One region of the Enterobacter sp. CFEC122 genome, then DNA from elsewhere that is predicted to be linked to it. Evidence: predicted binding sites of a transcription regulator. Region 1 holds the regulator's gene; each other region holds the start of a gene.
The links. The regulator PurR, encoded in region 1, represses purine synthesis genes. The targets are predictions, from matches to a motif close to CANGCAAACGTTTGCNTG.
Positions count from the first base shown of each region.

Region 2: a site for PurR is predicted at 2,869-2,886, ahead of pyrD (quinone-dependent dihydroorotate dehydrogenase). Genes of this name have one in related genera too.
Region 3: a site for PurR is predicted at 1,592-1,609, ahead of pyrC (dihydroorotase). Genes of this name have one in related genera too.
Region 4: a site for PurR is predicted at 3,255-3,272, ahead of carA (glutamine-hydrolyzing carbamoyl-phosphate synthase small subunit). Genes of this name have one in related genera too.

Region 1 covers NZ_JBRIQR010000011.1:19,870-25,052, reverse strand. The annotation lists gene cfa (cyclopropane fatty acyl phospholipid synthase) at 1-182, opposite strand, end outside; gene punC (purine nucleoside transporter PunC) at 481-1,680, opposite strand; gene punR (DNA-binding transcriptional activator PunR) at 1,795-2,706, shown strand; gene purR (HTH-type transcriptional repressor PurR) at 2,724-3,749, opposite strand; gene cydH (cytochrome bd-I oxidase subunit CydH) at 4,047-4,136, shown strand; gene ACVCAM_RS09655 (MFS transporter) at 4,300-5,183, shown strand, end outside.
Region 2 covers NZ_JBRIQR010000001.1:277,341-282,523, reverse strand. The annotation lists gene ACVCAM_RS01265 (YcbX family protein) at 1-1,058, shown strand, start outside; gene zapC (cell division protein ZapC) at 1,055-1,597, opposite strand; gene pyrD (quinone-dependent dihydroorotate dehydrogenase) at 1,764-2,774, opposite strand; gene ssuE (NADPH-dependent FMN reductase) at 3,023-3,598, shown strand; gene ACVCAM_RS01245 (aliphatic sulfonate ABC transporter substrate-binding protein) at 3,591-4,553, shown strand; gene ssuD (FMNH2-dependent alkanesulfonate monooxygenase) at 4,550-5,183, shown strand, end outside.
Region 3 covers NZ_JBRIQR010000050.1:21,058-26,240, reverse strand. The annotation lists gene dinI (DNA damage-inducible protein I) at 162-407, opposite strand; gene pyrC (dihydroorotase) at 482-1,528, opposite strand; gene ACVCAM_RS23450 (lipoprotein) at 1,656-2,216, opposite strand; gene mdtH (multidrug efflux MFS transporter MdtH) at 2,340-3,548, opposite strand; gene rimJ (ribosomal protein S5-alanine N-acetyltransferase) at 3,785-4,369, shown strand; gene ACVCAM_RS23435 (YceH family protein) at 4,379-5,029, shown strand; gene ACVCAM_RS23430 (Gfo/Idh/MocA family protein) at 5,032-5,183, shown strand, end outside.
Region 4 covers NZ_JBRIQR010000004.1:162,579-167,761, reverse strand. The annotation lists gene carB (carbamoyl-phosphate synthase large subunit) at 1-1,869, opposite strand, end outside; gene carA (glutamine-hydrolyzing carbamoyl-phosphate synthase small subunit) at 1,888-3,036, opposite strand; gene dapB (4-hydroxy-tetrahydrodipicolinate reductase) at 3,491-4,312, opposite strand; gene ispH (4-hydroxy-3-methylbut-2-enyl diphosphate reductase) at 4,518-5,183, opposite strand, start outside.

The sequences.
Region 1 (5,183 bases):
CTTTCTCCCAGGCCTAACGATCCTTCCCGCAACACGCGTTTAAAAAAGTCGGGATGTTTTACCTGGGGATCGGATGGCGAAGATCCGTTGATAGTGATGCCTGCTCGACCTAACAGTTCACTGACGATCCGGGACCAGTTGTCGTCCGGAACGCTGACTTCTTCTATACACGATGAACTCATAGCTTCTCCATCACCCTGATGTGATCAGAACCTTCAAACAGCGTAGACGCTTTTTTTGGTTTGTGAGAAATCTCACGGTAAATACCGCGAGGCTAGTATCCGACGTAGAACAGAGGAAGGGAGATAACCCTTGCCGAAATGCCTTCCATGGTAAAACGGGAGCACTCCGGCTCCCGTTAACACTTAATATTTATCGTATTTAATCGAACCAAATTTAGTATAGGCCTCAAAATTTGGTGATTCAATAGAAAATTGTTAGCAACCTAATCACTGAAATGTAACATGATTTCTGGCGCAATCAGGCATGCGAAGTTTCCACCTGCGCGCCGTTATCCTGCTCGCGCTGCGCGGACGCCTGCATGCGGTAACCCAATACCGCCAGCGCTACGGTGAACAGCATCACGCTGGTGGTGGTCAACAGCGGCGTGGCAATCAGCGCCGAGACCACCAGACTTGCGAGGAAGCACAGACCCAGCTGCAGGGTATTTTGCAGCGCGGCGGCGCGGCCTGTCGCCTGCGGGAACGGACGTAACGCCTGTGCCACAACGATAGGGTAAATCGCCCCGTTCGCCACGGCCATCACGCAGAAGGGGATCAAAATTTCAGCCAGGCCCGCGCCCGGAATAAACCCGACGGCCCAGGTCCCGATAACGCTCAGGGCATACAGCACCAGCAGCCATGGCAGCATCTGCTGACCTTCCCATTTTTGCAGCGCCGCGCGGCAGCCGTACCCGCCCACCAGGAACGCGATGGTCTGCGGAACATAGCTCAGACCGATGGCCGCCGGGCTGTAGCCCATATCGTGCAGAATAAACGGCGAGCCGGTGAGCCACGCGAAGAAGCTGGCCGAACAGGCGGCATAAATCAGGACATTCCCGCGATACGCTTTGGCGCTCAGCAGGGAGGTGAAGGTAATCGGCGTCGCGTCGGCATGCGCCTCTTTTTTATGCGCGGGCTTAAGGGCAAACGCCGGCAGCATCAGCACCAGCGTGATGGCAAACAGCGTGGCAAAAATGGCCTGCCAGTCAAAGTGCGCGAGGATCCAGCTGCCCAGCAGCGGAGCCAGGGCAGGGGAGAGGCCCACCAGCGGCATAATGGTGGCGAAAATACGGTTTGTGCGGTTAGCCGGGTAGGAGTCGGTCACCAGCGCCTGCCAGGTCACCGCCGCAGCACAGACGCCCACGGCCTGAACGAAGCGCAGCACCAGCAGCCAGGTAGCATCGCGCACCCACAGCATCCCCAGGCAGCCCACGGCAAAAATGGCCAGACCCAGCAGCAGCACCGGTTTACGACCGAAGCGATCCGAGAGCGGTCCCCAGAGCAGCTGGGCGAAAGCAAAACCGGCAAGGAACAGGCTCAGGCTGGCGCTGATGGCCGCGGCAGGGGTTTGCAGGTCTTCCTGCATCGCGGCAAACGCGGGCAGGTACATGTCGGTGGCCAAAAAGCCCAGCACGCTTAAGCCGCCGAGCCAGACTAAAAATCCTTTCCTGGGTTGCATTCTTTTATTCTCCTGAGGAGGCAGGTGTACGTTGGCGCAGAGTGTAGGGAGTGCAAAGCGGCTTGTGAAACGCTAATATTTGGCGTGTGCATTCAAATTTTTTGCAGGCAGAAAATGTGGTCAGATTATTCTCTTGAAGTGGTCGATGCTGTTGCGCGTAACGGCAGCTTTAGCGGTGCAGCGCAGGAGTTGCACCGCGTCCCTTCGGCCATCAGCTACACGGTGCGTCAGCTTGAGGAGTGGCTGGCGGTTCCGCTGTTTGAACGGCGGCATCGCGACGTGGAATTAACGCCCGCCGGAGCATGGTTTTTGAAAGAAGGGCGTTCTGTTATCAAAAAAATGCAGATCACCCGCGAACAGTGTCAGCAGATCGCCAACGGCTGGCGGGGGCATCTCGCCATCGCGGTAGATAACATCGTGAAGCCGGAACGCACCCGGCAGATGATCGTGGATTTCTATCGTCATTTCTCTGACGTCGAGCTACGGGTCTCGCAGGAGGTGTTCAACGGCGTCTGGGATGCGCTGGCGGACGGCAGGGCGGAGATGGCGATTGGCGCGACGCAGGCGATCCCGGTCGGGGGACGTTACGCCTTTCGCGACATGGGGATGCTGAGCTGGAAATGCGTGGTGGCCAGCGATCATCCTCTGGCAGCGATGGAAGGTCCGCTGAGCGACGATACGCTGCGCAACTGGCCGTCGCTGGTGCTGGAGGATACGTCCCGTTCATTGCCCAAGCGTATCACCTGGCTTCTGGATAACCAGCGGCGGGTGGTGGCTCCTGACTGGGAATCATCGGCGACGTGCCTCAGCGCCGGGCTGTGCGTCGCGATGGTGCCCGCTCATTTTGCGCGTCCACGCATCGATACCGGAGAATGGGTTGAACTGACGCTGGAGAATCCGTTCCCGGACGCAGCCTGCTGCCTGACCTGGCAACAAAATGATGTCTCGCCCGCCATGGCCTGGCTGCTGGATTATCTGGGGGACAGCGAAACCCTAAACCGGGAATGGTTACGGGAGCCAGCGTAGCTGGCCCCGTCAAGGGATTAACGACGGTAGTCGCGGAACGGACCGTCCGCAACGGAACGGCGTTCAATCAGGCGCGGGTGAACTTCAATGGACTGCGACTCTTCGCGCTTGTTGACGATTCTGTCCAGCAGCATATTGAAGGCCGTTTCGCCCAGCGAATCTTTTGGCTGGTGAATGGTTGTCAGCGCCGGGGTGAAGAAGCGCGCGTTACGCACGTTGTCATACCCGATCACGGAAATATCCTGCGGTACGCGCAAACCCAGCTCATCGGCGGCGCAGAGCGCGCCCATGGCCATGATGTCACCGCCGCAGAAAACGGCGGTCGGGCGGTGCTGCTGGGAAACGATCTGCTGCATCGCGCGGTAGCCTGATTCCGGCTCAAAGTCGCCCTGCACGATCCAGTTTTCCGGCACGGTGATGAGCGCTTCTTCCATCGCTTTCATAAAACCGGCCAGACGGCCCGCGCCGGTGTTACGCTCCAGCGGACCGGGGATCACGCCAATCTCGCGGTGACCGCGTTCGATCAGGTAACGACCCGCCATGTAACCGCCTTCGAAGGCGTTGTCGATAACGGAGTCGGTGAAGTCCGCGCGCGCTTCACCCCAGTCCATGACCACCATGGGGATATGGCGATACTCTTCCAGCATCGACAGCACGGATTCCGGGTACTCGGAACACATGACCAGCAGGCCATCGACGCGCTTTTGCGCCATCATCGACAGGTAGGCGCGCTGTTTTTCTATGCTGTTCCACGCGTTGCCCAGAATCAGGGTATAGCCTTTCTGGAAGCAGTTCTTCTCTACCGCTTCTATGATCTCGGCAAAATAGGCCGCTTCACTGCTGGTCGCCAGCAATCCAATGGATTTGGTGTGATTAACCTTGAGGCTGCGCGCAACCGCACTTGGCGAATAGTGCAGCTCTTTGATCGCTGCCCAGACGGCGTTGCGCGTCTCTTCCGCCACAAAGCGGGTTTTGTTAATTACATGTGATACGGTTGTAGTGGAAACGTTTGCGCGTTTTGCTACGTCTTTAATTGTTGCCATTAAATGTCACTCCAGACCATATCCTAAACTCCTGAAAAACTTGAAGGTAAACGTTTGCCTTCTCTCACCCTTATCACGCAATCTTGAATTGCGGCACGCCGGGAAAACGACACGGGACGTCAGGAGGGGGTCAATGGCCGGTACGCTAATAAATTTAGCGTGGAATTTTGTCCTATCTTGATGAAAAGGGGAAGAGGTAAAGTGTTTATCAGCCTAAATCTAGGAAGATTTTTGACGTAAATTATGCAAAAATGAGCAGGCTCACTTTTCGTGGGGGGATTAAAAGGAGAAAAATTGATGAGTTCCGATCTGAAGTTTTCGCTGTTCACCACCGTGGTTGTGCTGGCTCTGATTGTCGCGGCGGGTCTGACGGCCGCGCTGCACTGATTTACGCGGAGGGAGAGCCTTCTCCCTCCCGCTCACCTCGATTGTTACTCCTAAGGCAAAAATCTTTTGCCATTTTGTAAACTTCTCATTTTTTGTGATTGATGTCATGCTTTCCGCTTCTTTGTTCTGTGTCACCACATGACACGGCATCCGGAGTTGACGCATGAAAATCAATTTTCCCCTGCTGGCCCTGGCGATTGGCGCTTTTGGGATTGGCACCACTGAATTTTCCCCGATGGGGTTACTGCCCGTTATCGCCCGCGGCGTGGACGTCTCGATCCCTGCGGCCGGCATGTTAATCAGCGCCTACGCCATTGGCGTGATGGTGGGGGCGCCGCTGATGACGCTTCTCCTTTCACACCGCGCGCGCCGCAATGCGCTGATTTTCCTGATGGCGATTTTCACCCTCGGCAACGTGCTTTCGGCCATTTCGCCGGACTACACCACGTTGATGCTTTCGCGTATTCTGACCAGCCTTAACCACGGCGCGTTCTTTGGGCTGGGGTCGGTTGTGGCGGCAAGCGTGGTGCCGAAACACAAGCAGGCCAGCGCCGTAGCCACCATGTTTATGGGCCTGACCATCGCTAACATCGGCGGCGTTCCTGCGGCAACCTGGCTGGGCGAGGTCATTGGCTGGCGGATGTCCTTCCTGGCGACGGCTGGACTGGGCGTGGTCGCGATGGTGGCCTTGTTCTTCTCCCTGCCAAAGGGCAGCGCCGGAGAACGTCCGGAAGTGCGTAAGGAGCTGGCGGTGCTGATGCGCCCGCAGGTGCTCTCCGCGCTGCTGACCACCGTGCTGGGGGCAGGGGCGATGTTTACCCTCTATACCTATATTTCACCGGTGCTGCATGACATCACCCACGCAACGCCACTCTTCGTTACCGCGATGCTGGTGCTGATTGGCGTGGGCTTCTCGATTGGCAACTATCTCGGCGGGAAATTTGCCGACCGTTCCGTGAGCGGAACGCTGAAGGGCTTCTTAACCCTGCTGATTGTTATCATGATCGCCATTCCGTGGCTGGCGCGCAACGAGTTTGGTGCCGCGAT
Region 2 (5,183 bases), on a different contig from region 1:
TCGGCGTCTCTCACGCGCTGGCCGACATGAGCGGATTCGCCTTCGATCGCATTTTTATGGTCACCGAGCCTGACGGTACGTTTATTACCGCACGCCAGTTCCCTCAGATGGTTCGCTTTACCCCTTCCCCGCTTCACGACGGTTTGCACCTTACCGCGCCGGACGGTTCCAGCGCGGTGATTCGCTTTGCTGATTTTGCGCCCGTCGATGCGCCAACGGAAGTGTGGGGGAACCACTTTACCGCGCGCATCGCCCCGGATGAAATTAACCGCTGGTTAAGCGGCTTCTTCTCCCGCGACGTGCAGCTGCGCTGGGTTGGACCTGAACTGACGCGTCGCGTGAAGCGACACGACGCCGTTCCCCTCTCCTTCGCCGATGGCTTCCCGTTCCTGCTGACGAACGAAGCCTCGCTGCGTGATTTACAAGGCCGCTGCAAAGCCAGCGTTCAGATGGAACAGTTCCGTCCGAACCTGGTGGTGACGGGTGCCGAGGCCTGGGACGAAGATACCTGGAAAGTGATCCGCATCGGCAGCGTCATTTTTGACGTGGTGAAGCCCTGCAGCCGCTGCATTTTCACGACGGTGAGCCCGGAGAAAGGCCAGAAGCATCCTTCCGGCGAACCGTTGAAAACCCTGCAATCATTCCGCACCGCGCAGGATAATGGCGATGTCGATTTCGGCCAGAACCTGATCCCACGCTCCAGCGGCGCGATCCGCGTCGGCGATGAGGTCGAAATTCTTGCCCGTGGGCCAGCAAGAGTGTACGGCTCGGGTCAGGAGGAGGAGCTTGTCGACGTTGAGACGAACGTCGCCTCTGCGGTAGATATTCACTGGCAGGGCAACGTTATCCGGGGTAACAACCAGCAGGTACTGCTTGAGCAACTGGAACAAGCGGGGATCCGCATACCCTATTCCTGCCGCGCGGGCATTTGCGGATGCTGTCGTATCAGACTGGTGGATGGCGAAGTGAGTGCGTTGAAAAAGTCGGCAACTGGAAATGACGGCACAATTCTGTGCTGTAGCTGCGTACCGAAAACGTCCGTACAGCTGGAAGCTTAAACCGCCTGCTCGAGGCTGAAGGCATCCACGCGAAGCTGGGGCTTCAGCCTGTCGTTCATGACCTTAATGGCATCCCCGAGCTGCATCGTCCGGCCGGCAATCGTCACGCCAGGCTGGGCCAGCAGGCAGAGCGCGGCATTTTCGCCTGGCTCCACCACCAGCAGGCTCACCTCTTCTGCGGTATCGCTCAGGTTGACGCTGGCCGCATCGCCCGTTGCCGGGGTCCAGTTCATGCCGTGCGGCAGGAAATGCCAGCTCTTTGGCATTTGCGGCTTCAGGAAACGGATAGCCACCAGCGCATTTAATACCAGCTCGGCGCGCTGCTCTTTCGAGAGCATCAGATCGCGACATTTTTCCTCAAAGGAGAAATAAAGCGCAGCGTCATCAACGCAAAAGCCTGACGGGGAAAAAGCGTCCGGGGTTAACATTCGGCGGGCAAAACGAGAGCGAAACAACATGCCATTGGCTAAGTCGAGCATCATTCGGTCATGCTCGTCGCAAAAATACCAGCGCCAGTTATCGTCAGGTTTAATTCGCATGTTTCTCTCCCGTCCCCGAAACGTCCTGTACTAAAAATGTCCTGTTTGCCGCTTCGTTTATAACACCATTAATAAAAGACTATAATGTCTAAATAAGCAACAGTGACGGAATATAAAACAACCAGGGCTGGAAATAAAGCCCCGGTTGTCTGATTACGAGAAAAGATTAGATATGCGTAACGATTTCTTTAATCAGCGGCGGCCCTTTAAAAATAAAGCCGGAATAGATTTGCACCAGGGACGCACCCGCCGCCATCTTCTCACGCGCAGCAATCACGGAGTCAATGCCGCCGACGCCAATAATCGGCAGGCGGCCATTTAATTCCGCAGACAGGGCGCGAATAATTTCGGTGCTTTTTAATTGCACCGGACGGCCACTTAACCCACCCGCTTCGTCACAGTTTTTCATTCCCTGCACGAGGGAACGATCGAGTGTGGTATTGGTCGCAATTACACCATCAATATTATGGCGAACCAAACTGTCGGCAACCTGGATCAATTCTTCGGCAGAAAGATCCGGGGCGATCTTAACCGCGACCGGAACATATTTGTGGTGGATCGCCTGGAGTTCATTTTGCTTATTTTTAATGGCACTCAGAAGATCGTCCAGCGCTTCACCATATTGTAAGGATCGCAGGCCCGGGGTATTGGGTGACGAAATATTCACCGCAATATAACCGGCATAGGCATAGACTTTTTCCATACAAATCAGATAGTCATCTTTACCCTGCTCGACCGGCGTGTCTTTATTTTTGCCGATATTGATGCCCAGTATTCCGTCAAAGTGGGCTTTTTTTACGTTCTCGACCAGGTGATCAACACCGTGGTTGTTGAAGCCCATGCGGTTGATCAGCCCTTCGGCTTCCACCAGTCGGAACAGGCGCGGTTTGTCATTTCCCGGCTGCGGGCGCGGGGTGACGGTACCGATTTCAATGGAGCCAAAGCCCATCGCGCCCAGGGCATCAATGCACTCGCCATTTTTGTCCAGACCGGCCGCCAGACCCAGCGGATTTTTAAAAGTCAGCCCCATGCACTGCACAGGTTTTACCGGCACATGCTGGCGCACCAGCGCGGCCAGAGGCGTGCCGGTAATACGACGTAATTGCTGGAATGTAAATTCATGAGCGCGCTCAGGGTCGAGCTGGAAAAGGGCTTTACGAACGAAGGGGTAGTACATGAACTCTCCTGGATTCCCGGTGTGCAAACCGGGAGGGGATTATGGGCGATCCCGTCGCGAAAGGGAATTGACCTGCGGCAAAAAACCCGCGTAAAACGCAATCGTTTACCTCCCCGTCCATTTCTTATGCACTTTTTTGCATTTTAATTGCAGATAAATCATTTAGTGGAATAAACGCGCGGTGTCACACTCCTTAAAATTGTTATGAATGTTAGATAAAAGCAAACAATTAGTTATAAGGAGGAAGTATGCGCGTCATTACCCTGGCCGGAAGTCCACGATTCCCTTCGCGCTCCAGCGCCCTGCTGGAATATGCCCGTGAAAAACTGAATGCTCTGGATGTGGAAGTGTGCCACTGGAACCTGCATAACTTCGAACCTGAAGATTTGCTCTACGCCCGTTTCGACAGCCCCGCGCTGAAAACCCTCATTGAGCAACTTAACGGCGCGGACGGCCTGATCGTAGCAACGCCCATCTATAAGGCCTCCTTTTCCGGGGCCCTGAAAACCCTGCTCGATCTGCTTCCGGAACGTGCGCTGGACGGCAAGGTGGTGCTGCCGCTGGCAACGGGCGGTACGGTTGCCCATTTACTGGCCGTGGATTATGCCCTGAAGCCGGTGCTGAACGCGTTGAAAGCGCAGGAGATCCTCCACGGCGTTTTCGCCGATGACTCGCAGGTCATCGACTATCAACACAAACCCCACTTTACGCCTAACCTGCAAACCCGCCTCGATAACGCTCTGGAAACGTTCTGGCATGCCCTTCACCGAAGAGATATCCAGGCCCCGGCGTTTGGTCAGCCTCAAGGAGTCGCACATGTTTAAAACGTTAACCCGCATCGGACTGGCCGGTTTGATGGCGCTTACCTCGCTGGCCCATGCCGCAGAAACGGCTCCGGAAAGTTTACGCATCGGGTATCAGAAAGGCAGCGTCAGCATGGTGCTGGCAAAAAGCCACCAGCTTCTGGAAAAACGCTTCCCGGACACCAAATTCTCCTGGGTGGAGTTCCCGGCCGGCCCGCAGATGCTGGAGGCCCTGAACGTGGGCAGTATCGATCTCGGCAGCACGGGCGATATCCCACCTATATTCGCCCAGGCCGCGGGAGCGGACCTCATCTACGTTGGCGTTGAGCCGCCAAAGCCTAAGGCCGAAGTCATTCTGGTGCCTGAAAACAGCGACATTAAAAGCGTCGCCGATCTTAAAGGCCATAAGGTCGCTTTCCAGAAGGGCTCCAGCTCGCACAACCTGCTGCTGCGCGCTCTGCAAGAGGCCGGGCTTAAGTTCACCGACATTCAGCCCGTCTACCTTACCCCCGCTGACGCGCGCGCCGCGTTCCAGCAGAAGAACGTTGATGCCTGGGCCATCTGGGACCCGTACTACTCCGCCGCATTGCTGCAGGGTGGCGTTCGCGTGCTGAAAGACGGTACCACGCTGAAGCAGACCGGTTCGTTCTACCTGGCCGCGCGCCCTTACGCTGAAAAGAACGGCGCGTTTCTTCAGGGCGTGCTGGATACCTTTACCCAGGCCGATGCCCTGACACAGAGCCAGCGTCAGGAGAGCATTGCCCTGCTGGCGAAAACCATGGGCTTACCTGAGCCGGTGATCGCGAGCTATCTCAACCACCGTCCGCCGACCACCATTACGCCGGTGGACGCACACGTCGCCGCACTTCAGCAACAAACGGCTGACCTCTTCTATCAAAACCGCCTGGTTCCAAAACAGGTCACTATTCGCGAACGCATCTGGCAACCCGCAGGCAAAGACGGAGCTAAATCATGAGTCTGAATCTTTTCTGGTTTTTACCCACCCACGGTGATGGACACTATCTTGGTACAGAAGAGGGTTCACGCCCGGTTGACCATGGCTACCTGCAGCAGATTGCACAGGCGGCGGACCGAATCGGTTTCACCGGGGTGCTGATCCCGACCGGACGATCTTGTGAAGATGCCTGGCTGGTCGCCGCGTCGATGATCCCGGTTACACAGCGCCTGAAGTTCCTTGTCGCGTTACGCCCGAGCGTCGTCTCCCCTACCGTGGCGGCACGTCAGGCGGCCACGCTGGACAGGCTGTCCAACGGCCGCGCCCTGTTTAACCTGGTAACGGGCAGCGATCCACAGGAGCTGGCGGGCGACGGCGTGTTCCTCGACCATACCGAACGCTATGAGGCCTCCGCCGAATTCACCCGCGTCTGGCGACGCCTGCTGGAAGGGGAAACCGTCACCTTTGAAGGCAAGCATATTCACGTTCGCGACGCGAAGCTCTACTTCCCGCCGGTGCAGCAGCCGCGCCCGCCGCTCTATTTTGGCGGGTCGTCGGATGTAGCCCAGGATCTGGCGGCGGAGCAGGTCGACCTCTATCTGACCTGGGGCGAACCGCCTGAGCTGGTGAAAGAAAAAATCGCTCAGGTCC
Region 3 (5,183 bases), on a different contig from region 1:
GGTGGCAACACATTTTTCTGCTTTTTAGGATTGTTCGAACAATAAAACACCATCTCGTTCACGATTTTTAAAGAAGATGCCGAATTATTTTGAACTTACAGGATTATGAGGCAAAAAAAAGCCGGGGCGACCCGGCAAAAAAACACAATGAGGGAGCAGTGTTAATCCGTGATGAACCAGTCGTCAGCGCTTTCCCACGTTTCCTGGAGGATTTCGCTGATGCGATCTTTATCTTCTTTTGCGGCGCCAATGACGGAGAGGTTGTTCGCCGCGGCGTAACGCACCGTGACGGCACCCGCGTTGTCGGGAAAGGTGTTGTTAATACGACGGGATAATTCGCCTGCCAGTGCATCAAGCGCGCCGGCAGGCAGAACGGTAGTTTTGGCTATGGTGACTTCAATACGCATAAATGCCCCCTGTGTAATATACTGGTTATTTATACAGTTATATTATCAGTTTGACAACAAGGGGCACTGATTTTTTAACGTTTTACCGTCCAGCTTACGGTTTCACCCGCCAGGAAGGGGATCAGCGTGTCGTCCGTCAGGGCAATGGACTCCTCAACGTGGCTCGCTTTACGCTCCAGTTCGATGAAGGTGTCGTTGACCGGCAGGCCGTAGAAGCGCGGGCCGTTAAGGGAGCAGAATGCTTCGAAATGTTCCAGCGCGTTCATCTCTTCAAACACGGTTGCGTAGCTGGCAAGCGCCGTTGGGGCGTTGAAGCAGCCCGCGCAGCCGCAGCTCGCCTCTTTACGATGGCGGGCGTGAGGCGCGGAATCGGTACCGAGGAACGCGCGGGAGAACCCGCTGGCGACCAGCTCGCGCAGCGCCTGCTGGTGGATGTTGCGCTTAAGAATAGGCAGGCAGTAGAGGTGAGGGCGCACCCCGCCCACCAGCATGTGGTTACGGTTAAACATCAGGTGCTGTGGCGTAATGGTGGCGGCGATAAGATCGTTGCCGTCACGCACGTACTCTGCCGCGTCTTTGGTGGTGATATGCTCGAAGACCACCTTCAGCGCCGGCAGGCGCTGGCGCAAAGGCTCCATCACGGTCTCGATAAAACGGGCTTCGCGGTCGAAAATGTCAATTTCGGCATGCGTTACTTCGCCGTGAACCAGCAGCGGCATACCCAGTTTCTGCATGCGTTCCAGCACCGGCATAATGGCATCAATGCTGGTGACGCCGTGGCTGGAGTTGGTGGTGGCATTCGCCGGGTAGAGTTTCGCTGCCGTAAAGACGCCTTCGTTAAACCCGCGCTCCACTTCGTTCGGATCCAGTGAATCGGTCAGATAGCAGGTCATCAACGGGGTAAAATCGTGTCCCGCAGGAACGGCGTCGAGAATGCGCTGGCGATAGGCTATCGCGGCATCGACGGTGGTGACTGGTGGCACCAGGTTAGGCATGACAATCGCGCGGCCATAAATTTCGCTGGTATAAGGCACGACGGTTTTCAGCATATCGCCATCACGCAGATGGATATGCCAGTCGTCAGGGCGGCGGATTTTAAGAACCTGGGGTTGTGCAGTCATGGAAGCTCCGGCTTGTCAGGAATCAGTCATAAGGATGGCTGTTTTTGCCGGACACAAATCATAAGCGGAAACGTTTTCGTTTGCACACTTTTCCGTGAAAAAAAAGGGCGCCGCAGCGCCCTTCAGGTTAATCGGTGAAAGGAATGATAATTTCGCCCGGTTTCACCTCTATGCCTTTTGCATATTTTTTCGCCAGAGCTTCACCCTTGCTTTTGTCTTCACTTAAGACGTACGCGGGCTGCTGGTTAAAGTAATTCCGCAGCGACTGATTCAGATAGGGCATCAGGGTTTGCAGAACCGGCGCCATCTTGTCCGGAGACACCTTCGCGTCGACCACTTCCATCTCCTGCAGGAAAATCGCCCCTTTCTCTTTGTTGAAAACAGGCAGTGCCTTCAGCTTGAGCTTGATGTTGGCTTTCTGATTGCCAAAGAGGGAGGACATATCGAGGTCCGCATCACCGGCCAGGGTGACTTTGTTTGGCTCTTCACGTCCGATTTGACTGGTGAGGTTTGTGAGCACGATATGCGCATCGGCAAGACCCGGTACGCCAATGTCTTTCGAGAAATTGTTATGTTTTTCCAGCGCCTGATTAATTTCCTGTTCACTGACGGTGTATTGCGTGAGCTGGTTACAGCCAACCAGCAGGCCGCTGACAATCAATGCCGCGGCTAAGACAATTTTCTTCATAGTGTTCCTCAACGAAAAATCGGCGCTTCTGTCCTGTTACGCCAGTATGTCAGCGTGAATGGGCAGAAACCAGCAGAAAAAACTGAGAAGTGGGGCGGGAAGGGCTCCCGCCCGAGGGAAAGGCTACGCGCCGGGCTCGAGCATGCCGCTTGCGCTGCGTTTCTGGCTGAACTGCCACCACAGGGCGAGTAGCGTCATAAAGCCCACCACGCCCAGCATCATCCACGGAAGTTCAGGTTGATTTAACGCTTTGCCAGCATCAAACAACCAGCCGCCGCCGGCGTAACCTAATGCCCCGCCAAGCGCCAGCCCCAGTCGGCTGAACCCCATATAGCTGCCGCGTGCACGCGCATCCGCAAGCGAGGCGCTCAGCGTTTCGCGGGCAGGCTCGGCGATGATCGAGCCAATATAGAACGTGCAAATCAGCGTAAACAGCTGCTGGAGCGTGTTCACCAGGCCGATCGGCATCATGCTCAGCGTCATCAGGAACAGTCCGGCCATCAGGCGATGCTCCAGGCGAAAACGCCGCTCGCTCCAGCGGGCAATCGGATAGAGGAGCGTTAACGACAGGCAGGCTTCGATGGCGTACATCCATTTCACCGCTGCAGGGGTACCTGCAATGTCGTTAACCATGATCGGCAGCATCAGCATGACCTGCACGGCCAGCATGTAATATCCCGTCAGGGTCAACACATAGGTGACAAAACGTCTGTCGCGCAGGACGCGGCCCAGCCCTTCCCGAACCGGCGCTTTCACCGTTGACAGTTTCCACGCCGGCAGGAACAGGCCATTAAACAGCGCGCACAGCATAAAGAGCACCGCCCCAGCCGCGCAGACCAGACGGAAATCATACTGCAGCAGCCAGCTTCCCAGCAGGGCGCCGATAACCGCCCCGGCGCTGTCCTGCATCATCAGAATCGAGAAGAAACGGCCGCGGTGCTGCGGGCGAATCAGCTTTACCACCAGCGCGGTGCGGGGCGGATCGAACAGCGTGCCCCCGATACCGGAGAGGAAACAGGAGAACCAGAGTAGCCAGGGCTCCTGGGCGACCGCCATCGTGGCAAACCCTGCCGCGCGCAGCAGCATACCGGTGACGATCATCGGTTTCGCGCCAAAGCGGTCGGCGATAGCCCCGCCAAAGACGCCCAGGCCCTGCTGGACAAACTGGCGTAGCCCCAGGGCAATGCCGACCATTAATGCCGCCCAGCCCATCTGATCGACAAAGCGGATCGAAATAAGCGGAAAAACGACAAAAAAGCCGAGCACGACCAGCATGTTATCGACGAGCAGGAAATATTTACCCAGGCTCCTGGCCTGTGATACGCGGGACATTTTCCCTCCAGGGAAAATAAGATGGTGAGCACGCTAACATTCTGCGGTGTCGCCGCGTTTTTTCCCACCCCTGCACGTGACAATATTTTTTTATCAAAAGGGTGCTTTGATAGAGAGTTCTCATCGAAAAATGTGAAAAGAGGTGAAAATGGTATGTCACTGTTTTCACAGACGGCGCAGGCGCAGGTATAGTAAAGCTAATGGGCAAGCTGAAGTGACGGGAAGGAGTGGTATCGATGTTTGGCTATCGCAGTAATGTGCCAAAAGTGCGTCTGACAACGGACAGGCTGGTCGTTCGTCTGGTGCATGAGCGTGATGCCTGGCGTCTGGCGGATTATTACGCCGAGAATCGCCAGTTTTTAAAACCCTGGGAACCCGTTCGGGATGAGAGCCATTGTTACCCTTCCGGCTGGCAGGCGCGCCTCAGCATGATTACGGAATTTCACAAGCAGGGCAGCGCGTTTTATTTCGCGCTGCTGGATCCTGAAGAGAAAGAGATTATCGGGATCGCCAATTTTTCAAACGTGGTGCGGGGATCGTTTCACGCCTGCTACCTGGGCTACTCCATCGGCCAGAAGTGGCAGGGGCAGGGGCTGATGTACGAGGCGCTGACGGTAGCGATCCGCTATATGCAACGCACCCAGCACATTCATCGCATTATGGCGAACTATATGCCGCATAACCAGCGCAGCGGAAATCTGCTGGCGCGTTTAGGGTTCGAAAAAGAGGGTTACGCCAAAGACTATCTGCTGATAGACGGAGAGTGGCGCGACCACGTTCTGACGGCATTAACCACCCGGGACTGGACTGCAGGTCGTTAAGGAGAAAAGATGAAGTATCAGCTAAACGGTACAGAAGCGCGCGTGATTGGGTGCTTACTCGAAAAACAGGTCACCACGCCGGAGCAGTATCCGCTCTCCGTCAACGCCGTGACCATGGCCTGCAACCAGAAAACCAACCGCGAGCCGGTGATGAACCTCAGCGAGCATGAGGTTCAGGACGTGCTGGATGCGCTGGTCAAACGCCACTATCTGCGCACCGTCAGCGGCTTCGGCAACCGCGTGACCAAATACGAACAGCGCTTCTGTAACTCCGAATTTGGTGACCTGAAGCTGAGCAGTGCGGAAGTGGCGGTCATCACCACGCTGTTGCTGCGCGGAGCGCAGACGCCGGGAGAACTGCGCACGCGCGCTTCCCGTATGCATGAGTTCAGCGATATGCAGGAGGTCGAGCAGACCCTCGAAGGGCTGGCCGCGCGTGAAGACGGTCCTTACGTGGTGCGTCTGGCGCGCGAGCCGGGCAAGCGTGAAAGCCGCTATATGCACCTGTTCAGCGGTGACGTTGATAGTTCAGTTAAATCCAGCGCAACTGACATAACGGCCGTAGATGATGATTTGGTTGCCCGCGTAGAGGCGCTGGAAGACGAGGTCGCCGGGCTGAAACAGCGTCTGGATGCCCTGCTGGCACATTTGGGAGACTGACGGTGAAAAAATTACGCATTGGCGTAGTAGGGCTGGGCGGTATTGCACAAAAAGCCTGGCTGCCGGTTCTGGGGGCAGCGACGGACTGGACGCTGCAAGGGGCATGGTCACCCACGCGCGAGAAGGCCGAGCGGATCTGCGAAACCTGGCGTAT
Region 4 (5,183 bases), on a different contig from region 1:
CAGGGTAACCGGCTCGAAGTAGAGGCGGTCAGAGGTGTCGTAGTCGGTGGAGACGGTTTCTGGGTTACAGTTGACCATGATGGTCTCGTAACCGTCTTCACGCAGCGCCAGCGAGGCGTGTACGCAGCAGTAGTCGAACTCGATGCCCTGGCCGATACGGTTTGGACCGCCGCCCAGCACCATAATCTTGTCGCGGTCAACTGACGGATTTGCTTCGCACTCGTCTTCATAGGTGGAGTACATGTACGCGGTGTCGGTAGAAAACTCTGCCGCACAGGTGTCGACGCGCTTGTAAACCGGGTGCAGGTCGTACTGGTCGCGCAGCTTGCGGATCTCCGCTTCGCGCACGCCCGCCAGCTTAGCCAGACGCGCGTCGGCGAATCCTTTACGCTTCAGCATGCGCAGGAAGTCTGCGTCCAGGCCGTTGATGCCCAGCTCTGCCACTTTCTCTTCCAGACGCACCAGCTCTTCAATCTGTACCAGGAACCAGCGGTCGATGTTGGTCAGGTTGAACACGCCGTCGACGGACAGGCCGGCACGGAAGGCATCGGCGATGTACCAGATACGTTCTGCGCCTGCGTCTTTCAGCTCGCGACGGATTTTGGTCAGCGCTTCCGGGTCGTCCAGGCTCACTTTTGGGTCAAAGCCGGTCGCGCCCACTTCGAGGCCGCGCAGCGCTTTCTGCAGGGATTCCTGCTGCGTGCGGCCAATCGCCATCACTTCACCGACGGATTTCATCTGGGTGGTCAGACGGTCGTTGGCGCCGGCAAATTTCTCGAAGTTGAAGCGTGGAATTTTGGTGACAACGTAGTCGATGGACGGCTCGAAGGACGCAGGGGTGCGGCCACCGGTGATGTCGTTCATCAGCTCATCGAGGGTATAACCCACCGCCAGTTTCGCCGCCACTTTCGCAATCGGGAAGCCGGTCGCTTTAGAGGCCAGCGCGGAGGAACGGGACACGCGCGGGTTCATTTCGATAACAATCAGACGGCCGGTTTTCGGGTTTACGGAGAACTGTACGTTAGAACCGCCGGTTTCCACGCCGATTTCACGCAGTACCGCCATCGAGGCGTTACGCATGATTTGATACTCTTTGTCGGTCAGCGTCTGGGCTGGCGCAACGGTGATGGAGTCGCCGGTGTGGATACCCATCGCATCGAAGTTTTCGATGGAGCAGACGATGATGCAGTTGTCGTTTTTATCACGCACCACTTCCATCTCGTACTCTTTCCAGCCAATCAGCGATTCATCAATCAGCAGCTCTTTGGTTGGGGAAAGATCCAGACCGCGTTCGCAAATTTCTTCGAACTCTTCGCGGTTGTAGGCAATACCGCCGCCGGTGCCGCCCATGGTGAACGATGGACGGATGATGCACGGATAGCCCACGTCAGCCGCAACGGCCAGCGCTTCTTCCATGTTGTGTGCGATACCGGAGCGCGCGGTGTCGAGGCCGATTTTCTTCATCGCCACGTCGAAGCGGCGACGGTCTTCGGCTTTATCAATCGCGTCGGCGGTCGCGCCAATCATGGTCACGCCGAACTCGGCCAGCACGCCCTGACGCTCCAGCTCCAGCGCGCAGTTCAGCGCCGTCTGGCCGCCCATGGTCGGCAGCACCGCGTCCGGGCGCTCTTTTTCGATGATTTTACGCACCACTTCCCAGTGAATCGGCTCAATGTAGGTTGCATCAGCCATTTCCGGGTCGGTCATGATGGTCGCCGGGTTAGAGTTCACCAGGATAACGCGGTAACCCTCTTCACGCAGGGCTTTACACGCCTGCGCGCCGGAGTAGTCGAATTCGCAGGCCTGGCCGATAACGATCGGGCCAGCGCCAAGGATCAGGATGCTTTTTATGTCTGTACGTTTTGGCATTGTCTTCTCGGCTCCTGATTATTTAGCGGTCTTACGGTATTGCTCGATAAGTTCGATGAAGTGATCGAACAGCGGCGCGGCGTCGTGCGGGCCCGGGCTCGCTTCCGGGTGGCCCTGGAAGCTGAATGCTGGCTTATCGGTACGATGAATCCCCTGCAGGGTGCCATCGAACAGCGACTTATGGGTCACGCGCAGGTTAGCCGGCATTGAGGCTTCATCGACGGCAAAGCCGTGGTTCTGCGCGGTGATCATCACCGTGTTGTTATCGATGTCTTTCACCGGGTGGTTACCACCGTGGTGGCCGAACTTCATCTTGACGGTGTTCGCACCGCTCGCCAGCGCCAGCAGCTGATGGCCGAGGCAGATGCCGAATACCGGGATATCGGTTTCCAGGAAGGACTTAATGGCGGCGATGGCGTAATCGCACGGCGCCGGGTCGCCAGGACCGTTGGACAGGAAAATACCGTCCGGATTCATCTTCAACACGTCTTCGGCAGACGTTTGTGCAGGCACCACCGTCAGGCGGCAGCCGCGGTCAACCAGCATGCGCAGGATGTTGCGCTTGGCGCCAAAATCGTAGGCCACCACGTGGAACGGCAGCTCGCTCTCTTTTTTCGCTTCCGGCAGGTCGCCTTCCAGCGTCCAGCTACCCTGAGTCCAGCTGTAGGCTTCAGCGGTAGTCACTTCTTTCGCCAGGTCCATGCCGTTCAGGCCCGGGAAAGCTTTCGCTTTTTCCAGCGCCAGCGTCGCATCGAGGTTATCACCTGCGATGATGCAGCCGTTCTGTGCACCCTTCTCGCGCAGCAGACGCGTTAACTTACGGGTATCGATATCGGCAATCGCCACGATGTTATGGCGCTTCAGGTAAGAAGAGAGATCTTCAGTGTTGCGGAAGTTGCTGGCAATCAGCGGCAGGTCACGAATGACAAGGCCTTGCGCATGTACCTGAGAGGATTCTTCGTCAGCCGCATTGGTGCCGACATTGCCGATATGAGGATAAGTAAGAGTAACGATTTGGCGAGAATAGGAAGGATCAGTGAGGATTTCTTGATAACCGGTCATTGAAGTATTGAAAACGACTTCCCCAACCGCCGAACCCGTTGCCCCTATGGCCCGACCGATAAACTGGGTTCCGTCTTCCAGAACCAATAGCGCTGACTTAATCAAAACACCCTCCAGAGAATATTCACTCACTTTATTTGCATATTAATGCATAACTATGTCATGGATCAATGCAAATGTGTTGCCAGCGGATTTTTGGCAAACGGCGGCATTCTGGAGATTTGGTGGGTAAAAGTCAACTTAAAACCGATATTTTGTTTAGTCTTTTGCGTATCTGGCGAGGCGAGTGAAGCTTAAGCGACAAAAAGATCAGGTAAATCACTGCGGAAAACGCTTGCGCGCCGGGTTTAATGAAAAATGAGTCGACGCAGCATCAAAAAGTGGACCAAGTGGTCAAAATTTACATTTCAGTAACGAGAATCAAGAGGAACAGCTATACTTTCAAGGCTAAATGAACAAAATAATCACGAAACAGATAAAATAAAAGGGCAATAAATTATTGCCCTATGCAATCAAATAATTACGACTGCAATAACCACATCACGATGGGTAATAATGCTTACAAATTGTTGAGATCCAGCACATCTCTCATATCAAAAAGGCCATTTCTCTTCTCTTTCAGCCACAAAGCGGATCGAACGGCACCATTGGCAAACGTCATTCGGCTGGACGCTTTATGCGTAATTTCGACGCGCTCGCCAATATCGGCGAACATCGCGGTATGTTCGCCGACGATGTCACCCGCCCGGACGGTTGCGAAACCAATGGTGCCTGGCACGCGTTCCCCGGTGTGGCCTTCGCGGGCATAGACCGCACAGTCTTTTAAATCTTTATCAAGTGCATGAGCAATCGCTTCGCCCATCGCCAGCGCCGTGCCGGATGGCGCATCAACCTTATAGCGGTGGTGAGCTTCAACAATCTCAATATCGGTGTAGTTGCCCATCACCTTCGCGGCCTTCTCCAGCAGCTTCAGCATGACGTTAACCCCCACGCTAAAGTTTGCGGCGAAGACAATCGCAATCTCTTTGGATGCATCCTGGATAGCCTGCTTGCCCGCATCGTCAAAACCGGTGGTGCCGATCACCATCCCCTTGCCGTGCTGGCGGCAAAATGCCAGATGCGTGAGCGTCCCTTCCGGGCGGGTAAAATCGATGAAGACATCGAAGTCCTCTTTAACCGCCTCCAGGCTGCTTTGTACGGTGACGCCGGTCTTTCCCGCGCCCGCCAGCTCACCAGCATCGGTCCCCAGAAGTGATGAACCGTCACGCTCCAGCGCCGCGCCAAGTGCTACGCCATCCATCTGAAGTGCCGCCTGAATCAGCTGACGGCCCATACGTCCACCCGCGCCCGCAATGGCGACACGGATCTGTGCATCATGCATAGTTATTCTCTTACGTTAAAATGATGTAAACCGTTTTCAGATTAACCAGCCTTTCTGAGCACTGCCAACTGAAAACACCAATAATTAGAATTTAACGTGAAACCGACTTAAATATCAGTAAAAGACATGATTTTGTCGTCACGATAAAGTAACGGGTAAAAAAAAGGCCAGCACAGGAGGTGCTGGCCTTTCATCAGAAAAGGGACTATTCGACTTCGCGGGCGTCGATTCTCAGTTCTTTCGGTACTTCGAAAACAATGTTCTCTTCACGTCCTTCCAGCGGCACCGCTTCGCCGCCGCCCAGCTCCTGCAGGCGGGAAATGACGTTTTGTACCAGAATATCCGGCGCGGACGCCCCGGCCGTCACGCCAACGCAGGCCGCGTCTTTAACCCACGCTTCCTGAATATCCGTGGCATCGTCGATCAGGAACGCCGCCTTCCCCATTCGCTGTGCCAGTTCAGCCAGACGGTTAGAGTTGGAGGAGTTCTTAGAGCCGACCACCAGCACCACGTCCGCCTGTTCAGCCAGCGCGCGCACCGCTTCCTGACGATTGGTGGTGGCGTAGCAAATGTCATCCTTGCGCGGCCCGACGATTTTCGGGAAGCGCTGACGCAGGGCGTCAATCACGTCTGAGGTATCGTCGACGGAGAGCGTCGTCTGGGTCATAAACGACAGGCGCGCTTCGTTTTTCACGTTCAGCGTCAGGACATCTTCCGGCGACTCCACCAGGTACATTCCCCCTTCCGGGTTGCTGTACTGGCCCATGGTGCCTTCAACTTCCGGGTGGCCGGCATGGCCAATCAGGATCGACTCTTCACCACGGCGGCTGGCGCGCGCCACTTCCATATGCACTTTTGTCACTAATGGACA